2 regions of the Microbacterium aurugineum genome follow, and region 2 is predicted to be linked to the other one. Evidence: predicted binding sites of a transcription regulator. Region 2 holds the regulator's gene; the other holds the start of a gene.
The links. The regulator HrcA, encoded in region 2, represses chaperone genes, less so after heat shock. The targets are predictions, from matches to a motif close to TTNGCACTCGNNNNNNNCGAGTGCNAA.
Positions count from the first base shown of each region.

Region 1: a site for HrcA is predicted at 4,457-4,483, ahead of groES (co-chaperone GroES). Genes of this name have one in related genera too.

Region 1 covers NZ_CP078078.1:2,595,590-2,602,611, reverse strand. The annotation lists gene tsaD (tRNA (adenosine(37)-N6)-threonylcarbamoyltransferase complex transferase subunit TsaD) at 1-402, shown strand, start outside; gene KV397_RS12465 (hypothetical protein) at 399-887, shown strand; gene KV397_RS12460 (hypothetical protein) at 892-2,028, shown strand; gene KV397_RS12455 (hypothetical protein) at 2,012-3,187, shown strand; gene KV397_RS12450 (class I SAM-dependent methyltransferase) at 3,195-4,400, opposite strand; gene groES (co-chaperone GroES) at 4,570-4,866, shown strand; gene rarD (EamA family transporter RarD) at 4,977-5,909, shown strand; gene KV397_RS12435 (ABC transporter substrate-binding protein) at 6,054-7,022, shown strand, end outside.
Region 2 covers NZ_CP078078.1:1,442,469-1,449,490, reverse strand. The annotation lists gene KV397_RS07030 (histidine triad nucleotide-binding protein) at 1-45, opposite strand, end outside; gene KV397_RS07025 (16S rRNA (uracil(1498)-N(3))-methyltransferase) at 103-831, opposite strand; gene dnaJ (molecular chaperone DnaJ) at 834-1,949, opposite strand; gene hrcA (heat-inducible transcriptional repressor HrcA) at 1,986-3,017, opposite strand; gene KV397_RS07010 (carboxylesterase/lipase family protein) at 3,120-4,538, shown strand; gene hemW (radical SAM family heme chaperone HemW) at 4,552-5,769, opposite strand; gene KV397_RS07000 (DUF1990 family protein) at 5,769-6,422, opposite strand; gene KV397_RS06995 (DUF1990 domain-containing protein) at 6,500-6,994, opposite strand; gene lepA (translation elongation factor 4) at 6,997-7,022, opposite strand, start outside.

The DNA.
Region 1 (7,022 bases), 1.2 Mb from region 2:
GGACTGAAGACGGCCGTGGCCCGCTGGGTCGAGCGTTGCGAAGCGGAGGGGGTCGAGGTCCCGGTGGCAGACGTCGCCGCGAGCTTCCGTGAGGCCGTCGTCGATGTGCTCGTGACCAAGGCGCTCGCCGCCTGCGCGGATCTCGGCGTGCCGAGACTGCTCCTCGGCGGCGGGGTGATCGCGAACCGGCGCCTGCGCGAGGTCGCCCTCCGACGTGCCGCCGAGGCCGGCGTCACCGTCCGCATTCCCCCTCTCTCGCTGTGCACCGACAACGGCGCCATGATCGCGGCCCTGGCGTCGGAGCTGATCTCCTCGGGGCGTCCGCCGTCGCGATTGACGTTCGGCGCGGACTCGACCCTTCCGGTGACCGAGATCCAGATCGCGGAGGGGGCGCCCGCATGAGCGACACCTCGGGTGCGGCCGAGGCGAAGGCCTCACCCACCCCGCCGACGCGCATCGAGAGCCCGAGCGAGCAGGTCGAGCAGCATCCGGCTGCGGCCGCGCGGCTTCCCGGAGCCCGCCGGGAGGGGTATGCCAAGTTCCCCACCGGCCCTGTCGGCATCGAACCCGTGGTCGCGAGCGGTCCCGACATCGACGCGCGAGACGACGTGGAGTGGGAGCCGTCGACCGATGCCTCGCCCATCGACGACACTCGACTCGCGCCGTGGGCGCTGCTGGCGGCGATCGTCGCGCTCGGAGCCTCGTTCTTCGTCGGCTGGGGGATCCCCGTCGCGATCGTCGCGGTCATCGCCGCGGCCATGTCGTTGCGTCGCCCGGTCGAGAGTCGGGCGATCGCGCGGTGGGCGCTCGTGCTGGGTCTCTGCGCGACCGTCTACAGTCTGGGGTGGCTGGTCTGGGCGGGCATGCAGTTCGAGAAGCTCGGGTGACCGGATGCTCGACGCCGAGGAATCGGAGGAGCTGCGCTCCCTGCACGCACGGGCCTATGGCCGCGACTCCGCACTGACGGCCGCTGAGGCGGTGCGGCTCCGCGAACTCGAGGACCGCCGGCGGACCACGGCCGCTGCGCCGAAGAGCGAGGAGCCGACGCAGGTCGAGGAGCCGACGCAGCTCCCACACGCGGCGCACGTCGATGGGACGGACTCCGTCGGGCCGTCGCCGGGTGAGCGCCGCGATGAGCCTTCGCCGGCGGATCGGTCGGGAGGCGAGATGTCCGAGCCGATCGCGGAGGCACACGCCTCACCGGGATCGTCCCTACGGTCGTTGCTCGTCGTGACGCGATCGCACTGGCGACCGGTCGCCTTCGCCACCGTGGCCGTACTCCTGGTCGGGTTGGGTGTGGGGTGGCTCGCCTTCGGTCGGTCCCACGACGCACCCGTCGCGCTGTCCCCTGAGCAGCAGCAGTGGGAGGACGACCTCGTCGCGGGTGGGGACTACGATCCCGGCTCGGTCCGTGCGCTCGGAGTGGAGGAGGGAGCGGTCATCTGGACCGCGACGAAGGACGGTCGCGAGCGCACGTGTCTGATCCTGAGCACGGGCGATGTGACCCTGCCCAACTGCGACGAGACGGAGTCCGTGTCCGCGCAGGGCATCTACGGTTCGATCACGGTGCGCTCCGAAGAAGACCTGCAGCGGCAGATCAGCGCGCAGATGCTCTTCACCGCGTCGGGTGAGCCTGCCGTCGCGGTGAACTCGTACGACTACGATCCGACGCAGACGGGGATCACGTATGCGAACGAGGAGGAGTCGCAGACCGCGGCGCGACTGACGCGCGAGGGCTTCGACGCCGGTTCCCTCTGGGTGGTCGGCTACGACGGCGACGTCCCGCTCTGGACCGCCGTGGAGCGTGACTCGCAGAACTCCTGTCTGATCTACGACGGATCCACCGACGATTCCCCGCAGACGTGCCTCGATCCCGAGACGATGCAGGAGCAGGGGGCGAGTCTGGTCCTCAACGTCGTCGACGCCGATTCCGGTGCCGTCACGCACTTCGAACTGGCCTCGAGCACGGGCGCCGGCTACCTCGTCATCACCCACGAAGCGGACGCCGCCGGTGCAGCCGAGGACTGACGCCGAGGAGCTTCGGGCGCTGCAGCAGCGGGCCTACGGCCGCGGGACACGGCTGACGGAGGGGGAGGCCGAGCGCCTGCGCGAGCTGGAGGAGCAACGCCGCTCTCCGATCGAGTCCCCGCCGTCGGCAGTCGACGAAGCCGGTGCAGATCCCTCGGCGGACGACGAGGATCCCGCTGCGGAAGAAGCGCCTGCGGACGCGTCGGTCGAACCTTCCGTGCCGGTCGCGCCTGCCGTCAGCGACGAACCCGTGCCTCGCCGGGGCGCGCTGCGGCAGCACGTCGTGGCTGCGATCGCGGGGGTCGCCGTCGTGCTCGCGGTCGGCATCGGAGCCGGCTGGGCACTGTTCTCGCCGCGGGTCGCGAGTATTCCCCTGACCGGAGAGCAGCAGCAGCGACGCGCCGAACTCTCGGCCTCGACGTTCGATCCCGGCTCCGTCCGTGCGATCGCCGAGTCGGACGACGCCCTGGTCTGGTACGCGACCAGGGAGGACGGCGCCCTGAGCTGCATGGTCCTCGATGTGAGCGGTCGGGAGCAGACGGACTGCCTCCCCGTCGACGAGGTCGACAACGGGTTGACCGCGGTTCTCCCCGTGGAAGCGGACGGGACGATCGGTGAGGAGTCTTCCGGCGACGGGGCCTTCGGCGTGGAGACGGTCATCGCCACGTTGCGCCTGTCGGTCGACGGTGAGCCGATGGTGGGGATCCAGCGCTGGGGCGGACCGTCGTCGCTGGCGGCGGAGTTCCCGGAAGAGGTGCGCGATCGCGCCGAGGAGCTGGCAGCGGACGGCTTCGGCTTCGGGCTCTCATTGATCACCATGTTCCGGGGGGAGCCGGTCTGGCTCGCCGACCGCCTCTCGGCGCAGGGCACGACGGACAGGTGCCTGATCGTCGACGCGGGCGGACCCATGGCGTGCGTACCGTTCGAGACGGCGGTGGAAGGAGGGCTCGCCACGCAGGTCGTCGACGACGACACGCGCGACGGCAGGGCGACGATCACGGCGCTCGAGCTGAGGTTCACGGGGCAGCAGAACGCGTATCTGGTGGTCGCCGAGGGCGTGCCCGTCGCCACCGTCCCGCCGGGCGAGTCGTTCTTCGTCGAGGCGCCACCCGGAGACCCGATCGAGATCGCACCGCCGGGGGCGGGAACCGGCGGCTGAAAACGGATCAGCTCGCGGCGGAGACCCGGTCGGCGAGGATCGCCACGCGTCGATCGCCGATGCGGGCGAGGATCAGCGTCGCCTCCTGGTCTCCCCGCAGCGTGAGCTTCTTGCGGAAGGCCGCCGGGTCGACGTCGACCCCACGCTTCTTGATCTCGAGTCGGCCGATGCCGTGCGCCTTCAGCGCTGTGCTGATCGCCTTGGGGTTCGCCGGCATCGTCTCGCGCACGCGGAAGGACTGTACGAAGGGGCTCGTCAGCGCCGAATCGGAGGTCAGGTAGGCGATGTGCTCGTCGAGCATCCCGGCGTCGAGGCTCCTGGCCACATCGCCGATCAGACGCGCACGGATGACGGCACCGTCGGGTTCGTGCAGGAAGGCGCCGAGCTCACGCACCGGCTCATCGACGGCATCTGCGGGTGCGGTGAGCTCGTGAGACCGGTCGTCGCGGATCACCAGGGCCGCGCGGCGAACCCCCTCACGGGCGAGGGCGCCGCTCCACACCACGAGCTCGACGACACTGCCGTCGGCACTCACCCACTGCGACTCCGCGTCGGCGGGCAGCGCATCCCGGTCGTGCGCGGGGCCGAGCTTGATGCCCGTGGACACGCGGCGGGCGACGTCGAACGCCCAGTCGAGGGAGGGGGAGTAGTCGTCGGCCGACACGCGCCGCGTCTCCCCGTGACCGGAGGTGCGTCGGGCGGGATCCATCCAGATCGCCCGGTCGTCCGCAGCGGGCATCGTCTCGAAGGCGTCTTCGGCGGTGTCATGGCGCACCACTGCGCCGTCACCGAACGGCGCGAGGTTGTAGGCGGCGATCGCGGCGGTGACCTCATCGGCGTCGACCGCCAGCACGTCGAGTCCGGCGCCGGTGAAAGCCAGCGCGTCGCCGCCGATCCCGCAGCCGAGGTCGGCGACAGCGGTGAATCCCGCGCTGCGGATCCGCTGCGCGTGGCGAGCGGCGACTCCGAGCCTGGTGGCCTGCTCCAGGCCCGCCCGGGTGAACAGCATGCGTCCGGCGAACGGTCCGAACTTGGCGGAAGCCTTGGAGCGCAGGTGAGCCTGCCCGACGACCGCGGAGACCAGGTCGGGGGAGTGGCCGGCGGCGCGCAGCCTCGAGACCGCGCGAGCGACGTCGGCACTCGATCCGACCGTCCCGACCGCGTCGAGGAGTTCGAGACCGGCGGGGGTCAGCAGGGCGCGCAGCTCGGACATCTCCACGCCCTCAGCCTAATTCCCCGCCACGCGCGGAGCCGTGTCGAGCGGGTGTGCTGGCACTCGCATTGCGTGAGTGCCAGCACACCGCCTACACTGGCATTAGCACTCTCGGGTTGAGAGTGCGAACAAGTCTTTCGTGTCAGCGTCAAGAAAGAAGAGGTAGACCGTGTCGGTTTCCATCAAGCCGCTCGAGGACCGGATCGTCATCAAGCAGGTCGAGGCCGAGCAGACCACCGCGAGTGGCCTGGTCATCCCCGACACCGCCAAGGAGAAGCCCCAGGAGGGCGAGGTCGTGGCGGTCGGCCCCGGCCGTATCGATGACAACGGCAACCGTGTTCCGATCGACGTCGCCGTCGGCGACCGCGTGCTCTACAGCAAGTACGGCGGCACCGAGGTGAAGTTCGGTGCAGACGAGTTCCTCGTCCTGTCCGCTCGCGACGTCCTGGCGGTCGTCGTCCGCTGATCTGCGGAACCTGATCCGGCCCCTCCGAGGGGCAGGGTCGAGGTCCTCGAAGGGGCCCGGATGCTTCGGCATCCGGGCCCCTTCTGCATTCCCGGCGCTAGTGTTGTGCGGTGACCCCTGAGACGACCCGCGCCACCCGGACCGCGGGGGTCGCGTACGCCGGAGCCGCCTACCTGCTTTGGGGCGTGCTTCCGCTCTACTTCCTCCTGCTCGCACCGACCGGGCCGTGGGAGGTCGTCGCCTGGCGGGTGCTGCTGTCGTTCGTGTTCTGCCTCCTGCTGCTCACCGTCACCCGCGGGTGGGCCGCGTTCCGAGCGATCCTCCGGCAGCCCCGCCTGCTCGGCTGGACGGCGCTCGCCGGGCTCCTGATCTACGTCAACTGGCAGGTGTTCCTGATCGGAACCCTCAGCGACAACGTGATCGAGACGAGCCTTGGCTACTTCATCAATCCGATCACCACGGTGCTGCTCGGGGTCTTCGTCTTGAAGGAACGCATCCGCCGGCTGCAGTGGGCCGCGATCGCCATCGCCGCGATCGCCGTCGTCGTGATCATCGTGGCCTACCGTGCCTTCCCGTGGATCGCGCTCTCGCTGACCGCATCCTTCGGTATCTACGGACTCATCAAGAAGAAGATCGGTCCGGCGGTCGATGCCGTCAGCGGGCTCACCCTCGAGTCGTTCTGGCTGATCCCGATCGCCGTCGCGCAGCTGATCGTGGTGTCGATGACGCCGGCGGGCATCACGATGGGCGCGAACGGAGGGGTGCACGCTCTGCTGCTGGCGTTCGCGGGAGTCGCGACGGCGGTACCGCTGCTGTTGTTCGCCGCGGGAACCCGGCGGATCAACCTCACGGTGATCGGCATGATCCAGTTCATCACCCCGGTGATGCAGTTCCTCATCGGCGCCGTCGTCCTGAAAGAGCCGATGCCGCCGGAGCGCTGGGCGGGATTCATCCTCGTCTGGATCGCCATCGCCGTGTTCCTCGTCGATCTGCTGCTCGCCGGGCGCCGCGGCCGTCGGATCGCTGCGACCGAACTCGTCTGAACCCGGGTCTCTTCTCCGCCCGAACCCGGTCTCGGATCGTTAACGCACCGAGATACTTGCGATCCCTGCACGCGGGTATCACGGCCTAGTGTTAGAGCACCCGCCTGTGGTCACAATCCACGTTCAGTTACGCAAGGGAGCATCATGAACGCACTGAAGGGCTCGCGCACCGCGAAGGTCTTCGCCGGGATCGCTTTGATCAGCGCATCCGCCATCGTCGTCGCCGGCTGCAGCAGCACGCCGAACGCCGAGCCGAGCGAGGGTGGTGAGAAGCCGGCCGTCGATCTGACGCTCAAGCTCGGCTCGCTCCTGCCCGCGACCGGTTCGCTCGCGTTCCTCGGCGCTCCGATGGAGGCCGGTGTCCAGCTGGCCGTCAACCAGATCAACGAGGCTGACGCCGGCGTGACCATCGACCTCACCACCGCCGACGAGGGCGACCTCGACAACAAGGCGTATGAGACCTCGATCACCAACCTGCAGAACGCCGGCATCACGGCCATGGTCGGTGCCGCATCGTCGAGCGTCACCAAGCTCATCCTCGACGGCAACGCCGGTGCGGGCATCCTCACCGTCTCGCCGTCGAACACGTCCCCGGACTTCACGGGCATCAACCCGCTGTACTTCCGCACGGCACCGAGCGACAACCTCCAGGGCGAGGTCCTCGGCAACGAGATCGCCGAGGACGGTCACAAGACGCTCGGCATCATCTACCAGAACGACCCGTACGGCACCGGTCTCTTCGAAGCCATCAAGGCGACGTTCGAGAGCACCGGCGGCGAGGTCGTCGCGGATGCGTCCTACAACCAGGGTGACGGCCAGTTCAACGCGCAGGTCTCGGAGATCGCTGCGGCGAACCCCGACGCCGTGGCCGTCGTGTCGTACGACCAGTTCGCGACCATCGCGCCGCTCCTCGGCAACGCCGGGGTCGACACCGGGTCGCTGTACCTCGTCGACGGCAACCTCAAGGACTGGGGCACCGACATCCCCGTCAGCCTCGAGGGCTCGAAGGGCACCCGCGCCGGCGCCGAGCTGCCGCAGGATTTCCTCGACCAGCTGAACGAGGTCTGGACGGCTGACGGCAACGACCCGATCGACGCCGTGACGTACTCCGCC
Region 2 (7,022 bases):
GATCTCCCCGTTCAGAATGCGCGTGAAGATCGAGGGTTCCGTCATGTGCTCAAGTCTACTGATCGCGGCATGCCCGCTCCCCTGTCGCCTCGGCGCGGGAGGTCACCAGCGCCCGAGGGTCACGGAGAGCACGGCGATCGCGGCCGGACCTGCCGTCGATGTGCGCAGCACCGTGTCGCCGAGACGTACGCGCTCGGCACCCGCCTCGGTAAGCCGGTCGAGTTCCTCGTCCGAGATCCCGCCTTCCGGCCCCACCACCAGCATCAGATCGCGGCCGTCTGCCTCGATCTCCGACAGGCGCACCGCCGCGGTGGGGTCGAGCACGAGGACACGCTGTGAGCTCGCACGTTCGGCGAGTTGTCTCGTCGACGCCGGGGCGACGACGTCCGGAAGCCACGAGCGGTGGGCCTGCTTGGCGGCTTCGCGGACGATGGTCGCCCACCGCTCGCGGCCCTTCACCGCCTTCGGCCCTTCCCAGCGGGAGACACTGCGCGCCGCCTGCCAGGGCACGATCTCGTCGACTCCGAGCTCGCAGGCCGCCTGCACGGCGAGCTCGTCCCGGTCGCCCTTCGCCAGCGCCTGGACGAGGGTGATCCGCGGAGACGGAGCCGGGTGCTCCGAGCGCCGGGCGATTCGCACCTCCACGCGTGTCGGGGACACCTCCTCCGCTGCACCGGTCAGCCACACTCCGGCTCCGTCACCGACGGTCACCTCTTCACCGACTCGAAGTCGACGGACGACGGCCGCGTGCTTCGCCTCGGCCCCGGTCAAGGAGACGACATCGCCGACAACCGCGTCCGAGGCCGACTCGACCAAGAAGTGCAGAGCCATGATCAGTGGCTGCGGAAACGATCGCGGAGCTTCGAGAAGAGGCCCTGCTGGAACTGCGCGAGCTGGGGGTCCGGGGCCTTGGTCTTCTTCGCGAAGTCCTCGATGAGAGCCCGCTGCGCCGAATCGAGTCTGGTCGGGGTGAGCACCTGGACGCCGACGCGCAGATCACCGCGCTGCGTGCCACGGAGCGGGGTGATGCCTCGCCCCTTGATGGTCAGCACGTCACCGGACTGCACGCCGGCCCGGATCTCGAGATCGACCTCACCATCCAGTCCCTGGATCGTGGTCTCGGTGCCGAGGATCGCGTCGGTCATCGACACTTCGAGCGTCGCGAGCAGGTCATCGCCGTCACGGCTGAACGCCGGGTGGGCGTTGACCGTCACCTCGACGTACAGATCTCCGTTCGGACCGCCCGCCTTGCCGACCTCCCCGGAACCGGGGAGCTGGAGGCGGAGTCCGGTCTCGACGCCGGCCGGGATGTCGAGGGAGACCGTCCGACGCGAGCGCACGCGTCCCTGCCCGCCGCAGGTGCCGCACGGATGCGGGATGGTGGTGCCGTACCCCTCGCAGGTGCCGCACGGCTGGGAGGTCACGACGTTGCCGAGGAGGCTCCGCACCTGTCGCTGCACGTGCCCCGAGCCACCGCAGATGTCGCACGTGACGGGCGAGGTGCCCTCCTGGCAGCAGGACCCCTGACAGGTCTCGCACAGCACGGCCGTATCGACCTCGATGTCGCGATGTGCACCGAACACCACATCGCCCAGGTCGAGGGACACCCGCACGAGTGCGTCCTGCCCGCGCTCCCGACGCGAACGCGGACGCGCGCCGCGCCCACCGCCCTGCGACGCGCCGAAGAACGTCTCGAAGATGTCCCCGAAGCCGCCGAAGCCGCCGAAGTTGCCGGCAGCGCCGTCCCCGCCGCCCATGTCGTAGCGGCGACGCGAGTCGTCATCGCTGAGGACGTCGTACGCGTGGGTGACGAGCTTGAAGCGCTCCGCTGCGTCCTCACCGGGATTCACATCCGGGTGCAGCTGTCGCGCAAGACGTCGATACGCCTTCTTGATCTCGTCGGTGGAAGCGTCCCGGGACACCCCGAGAACCTCATAGTGGTCCGCCACAATCGCCTTTCTGCGTGTGTTCTCTCGGCGGCCGCGTCAGCGGCCTGCCTCATCTTCGTCGAGCATCCGCGACAGGTAGCGGGCTACGGCCCGTGCTGCGGCGAGGTTGCTCGGGTAGTCCATGCGCGTCGGCCCCATGACGCCGACTCGCGCCGTACCGCTGGGGGCGGCGTAGTTGCTGGCGACGATCGATGCCTCACCGAGGCCGAACGGCGCGTTCTCCGTGCCGATGCTGGCCGCGAGTCCGTGCTCGTCGGTCACCATCTCGCTCATCAGCCGCAGCAGCGTCACCTGCTCCTCGATCGCTTCGAGAAGCGGATGGATGCTTCCACGGAAGTCCTGTTCTCGACGTGCGAGGGTGGCGGCACCCGCCATCACCAGACGCTCCTGCCGGAACCCGCCGAGTTCATCCATCACGACACCGGCGATCGAGCGCAGCACGCGGTCCTTGGCCACCTCATCCGCCGCGAGCAGCCCCTGAAGCCGGTCGGATGCCTCGCCGATGCCCTGCCCCGTGATCAGCGCGGACAGGCGCGCCCACAGCACCGCCATCTCGGCCTCGTCGATCGCCTCCGGCAACATGGCCACACGCTGCGACACTCCCCCGGCGTCGGTGACGAGGACGATCAGGAGCCGATTGGGCGCCAGCGCGACGAGCTCCACGTGCGTGACGTGTGCGCGGGCGAACGAGGGGTACTGCGCGAGTGCGACCTGGCCGGTGAGCTGGGTCAGCACCCGGACCGTGCGCACCATGAGGTCGTCGAGGTCGGCCGGCTCGCCGAGGAACGACTCGATGGCGGAGCGCTGCGCCGAGGAGAGCGGTCGCAGCTGCGCGAGATGATTCACGAAGACGCGATAGCCCTTGTCGGTGGGCACCCGCCCTGAAGACGTGTGCGGCGCCGTGATGAGTTCTTCGTCTTCGAGCAGCGCCATGTCGTTGCGGATGGTCGCCGCGGAAACGCCGAAGGAGTGGCGGTCCACGATGGAACGGCTGCCGACGGGTTCGTGGGTCTCGACGTAGTCCTGCACGATCGCGCGGAGAACCTGGAGTCCTCGCTCTGTGACCATCGCCTTCCCTTCCGCTGGCACTCGGACGTTCAGAGTGCCAATCCTACCCCGTTCAGCTCGGTGATCTCCGTACTGCAGACGCACAACCCTAGGATGACGCTCATGACCACCTCACCCCAGGCCACCCTGTCGTGCGGCATCGTCCGCGGCACCGAGGAGGGCGGGGTCGTCCGTTACCTCGGCATTCCCTATGCGCAGGCGCCGTTCGGGGCGAACCGATTCCGCGCCACCCAGCCGGTCGATGCCTGGTCCGGCGTCCGCGAGGCCACCCGCTTCGGCCCGACCTCACCGCAGGTGCCGTACGCGGGTCCGATCGGCGAGCTGCTGGGGTCGGTGATCCTCGACGGTGACGACATCCTGACCGCGAACGTGTGGGCTCCGACCGACGCGTCCGATGCCCCCGTGCTGCTGTGGATCCATGGCGGAGCGCTCGAGCGGGGCACTGCCGCGCTGCCGCTCTACGACGGGGCGGTGTTCGCCAGGGCGGGCATCGTCTTCGTCTCCATCAACTACCGTCTGGGTTCCGAGGGCTTCTCCGTCCTCGACGGCGCCCCCCGCAATCTCGGTCTGCGCGACGCTGCTGCGGCCGTGGAGTGGGTGCACCGCGAGATCTCGGCGTTCGGCGGGGATCCATCACACATCACGGCGATGGGGGAATCGGCGGGCGGCGCGATCGTGGCGGCCTTGCTCGCCCGAGACGACTCCCGCGCTCTCATCAGTCGCGCGATCATCGAGTCGGGCCCGCTCCAGGCGCAGACCCCGAAGAAGGCGGGACGTGTGACGGCGCAGCTCGCGAAGCGCCTCGGGGTCCACGCCGATCGGGACTCGTTCGCCGCGCTCTCGCCCGCGCAGCTCCTCGACGCGAGGAGAGAACAGTCCGCAGGCTCCTCCCCGCTCGGCGGCGCACCCGGCTTCCAGATCGCGATCGATCCGGACAGCCTTCCGCGGTCCCCTCACGAGGTCCTCGGCGAGATCGACACGCCACTGCTCATCGGCAGCAACACCGACGAGTACCGATTGTGGTTCCCGCCCGAGGCGCTCGCCGGCATCAGCGAGTTCAAGCTGCAGGCCGCACGTCTCCTCTCGCGCATCCCGCGCCGCTCGGTGTCCGAGTACCGGTCCGCATTCCCCGGAGCCAACACGGGAGAGGTTTTCGGGCAACTCGTCACCGACATGATGCTGCGCGCACCGCTGAGCCGTGTGGCATCCGCACGCCCCGAGAGCACGCACGTCTACGAATTCGCGTGGCCCAGTCCCGTTCGAGCCCTCCGAGCGGCGCATGCGCTCGAACTCGGCTTCGTGTTCGACCGGCTCGACGATGAGGAGGCGCGACGACTCGCCGGCACCGCGGCACCGGGCGCACTCGCGACCGAGATGAACACAGCGTGGGTCGGGTTCGTGAGCGGCGGAGATCCGGGCTGGCCCGTGTACGGCTCCGAGCGTCGGACGCGGGTGTTCGATACGGTCAGTGCGACGGTGCCGCAGCGCCGCACCGCGGGCATGGACCTGCTTCCGGGCTGACAGCGCTCCGGCGTCAGTCGGTCAGCGCACGTACCACGGCATCCGCGAGGAGCCGCCCTCGCAGAGTCAGCTGGATGCGCCCCCGGATCGCGGCCGCAGGGTCGACGAGGCCATCGGCGATGAGGCCCGCGACCCGGCTCCGGTTCCCGGCGGGCACCTCATCGACGGCGATCCCCTCGCGGATCCGGCTGAGCAGCAGGATCCGCTCCAGCGTGCGCGACTCCTCATCGGGGCGCTCGGTTCCCGCCGCCGGCGACTCGGATGCCGCGAGCCTCTGCGCGTAGGCGGCCGGGTGCTTCACGTTCCACCACCGCAGACCGGCCACGTGGCTGTGCGCACCGGGGCCGAACCCCCACCAGTCAGTCCCCCGCCAATAGGCAAGGTTGTGCCGCGAGCGTCGCTCCGGAGTGCGCGCAAAGTTGCTCACCTCGTACCAATCGAAACCCCCGGCCCCGAGGCGGGCATCGGCGAGCTCGTACATGTCGGCCTGCAGGTCATCGTCCGGCGTCGGGACCTCGCCCCGACGAATCTGGCGCGCGAGCTTGGTGCCGTCCTCGATGATGAGCGCGTACGCCGAGATGTGGTCGGGCTCGAGGGCGAGTGCCGCATCGAGAGAGGCCTCCCAATCCGCGAGCGACTCCCCCGGTGCGCCGTAGATCAGGTCGACGCTCACCGCCAGTCCGGCGTCCTTCGCCGCAGCCACCGCGGTGCGCACGTTCTCGGGGCGGTGCGTGCGATCGAGGGACGCGAGCACGTGGGGAACGGCGGACTGCATGCCCACCGACATCCGCGTGACGCCGGCGTCGGCGAGTGTGCGGGCGACCGCGGGGGTCACGGTGTCGGGGTTCGCCTCGACGGTCACCTCCGCCCCGTCTGCGAGGCCGAAGGCTCCGGTCGCCGCCTCGAGCATGCGGGCAAGGTCTCCCGCGGGGAGGAGTGTCGGAGTGCCACCCCCGAAGAAGACCGTGTCCATCGGACGCAGTGCCCCGGCATCAGCCAGCACCCGACGGGCGAGCGCGATCTCGGAGATCAACGTCGATGCGTAGTCTTCCTGCTTCGCCCCGCGCAGCTCGGTCGAGGTGTACGTGTTGAAGTCGCAGTAACCGCAGCGAACGGTGCAGAACGGAATGTGCAGGTAGGCGGAGAACGGGACGTTCGGGTCGATCACGAGGTCGGAGGGAAGATGCCCGTCCGTCGGCGCCGGATCTCCGAGAGGGAGCGGTCCCGCCATCAGACGGGGGTCGCGTAGAGCGGCGAGATCGCCCGCAGGTAGCGCGCGAACAGCTCGCGGCGACGACGCTTCATGAGAGCGGGAATCGTCCGGTAGATGAGGGCGTTCGGTGCGTCGAACGCTCGCACGGTGAACCACACCTCGTCGTTGTCCTCACGCCAGTCGACGTCGAACGACTCCTCACCGCTGACGACGGACCCGCCGACGGTGCCGAGGACGAATCCGATGCGCCGGGTCTCTTCCGTGACCGAGATCACGCGGAGCTCGGCGTCGGCGCGCATCCCCGCGACTCGTCCGCGCAGGTGCAACGTCATCCCTGCGCCGACGAACGGCATGCCCTCGGCGTCGTAGCGGGGCTCGACATCGCGCTTGCTCGGGGCGATCGGATTCCCCTCCGCGTCGAAGCTCACGCCCGCGTATGCGGGTCCGGGTGCCGGCCGCACGTCTTCGACCGAGAGCCCTGCAGCGCGCTGCGCCGTCCAGGACAGGAGAGCTTCCCCGGCGGTCTGGAACCGCTCGACGCCGCTGCCGATCCGCCAGGATTCCTCCGCCGGGATGCTGCGCTCCGGCGGGTAGTGCATCAGATCGGGCGCATGGGTCGCACCCACGGCCGCATAGTCCACCGTGTCGTCTCGGAAAGTCCCGCGCCGCATGACCTCCACCCTACTTCGCGTTGCCTGAGCGAACACCCCCACGCGCCGCACGAGGTCACATGCCGGCTCCGAACCGCTCAGCGCGGGCTCTCCGCCTCCGCTGCCCTGGCCGCCTCCTGGACGATCCGGACGTACTCGGCGTGGGTCGAGCGCTGCATCCTCCGCAGCGCAGGCGCGAGCATCCGCCAGAACCAGGTCGAAGGGCGCGAGACGGACCGGGCGGTGAACACGCCCCGCTCGTCGATCCGGAACGACTCCTCGCCGTAGATCGGATGCCCCGGACGGGTCTCGTAACCGAAACCACTCGCGTCGGCCCAGACGACGCGCACGGGCTCCGCGAAGCGGATGCCGAAGACACGCTTGGCGAGCACGCCCTCGAGTTCGGGCATCGGTGCACCCGCAGGTGCCTCGAAACCCGCGCGCCGCTTGAACTCCCACGTGCTCACCAGCGCCGCGACCGCGTCGCGTACCGCCGGTGCCACGGTGGTCGAGTTCTCCTCGCCGAGCATGCCCTCGGGCACAGCGACGAGCGGATGACGCGTCATCCCCCGCGGATACGCGGGCAGCGGCACGACTACTTCTTGTCCTTGCCTTCGACGT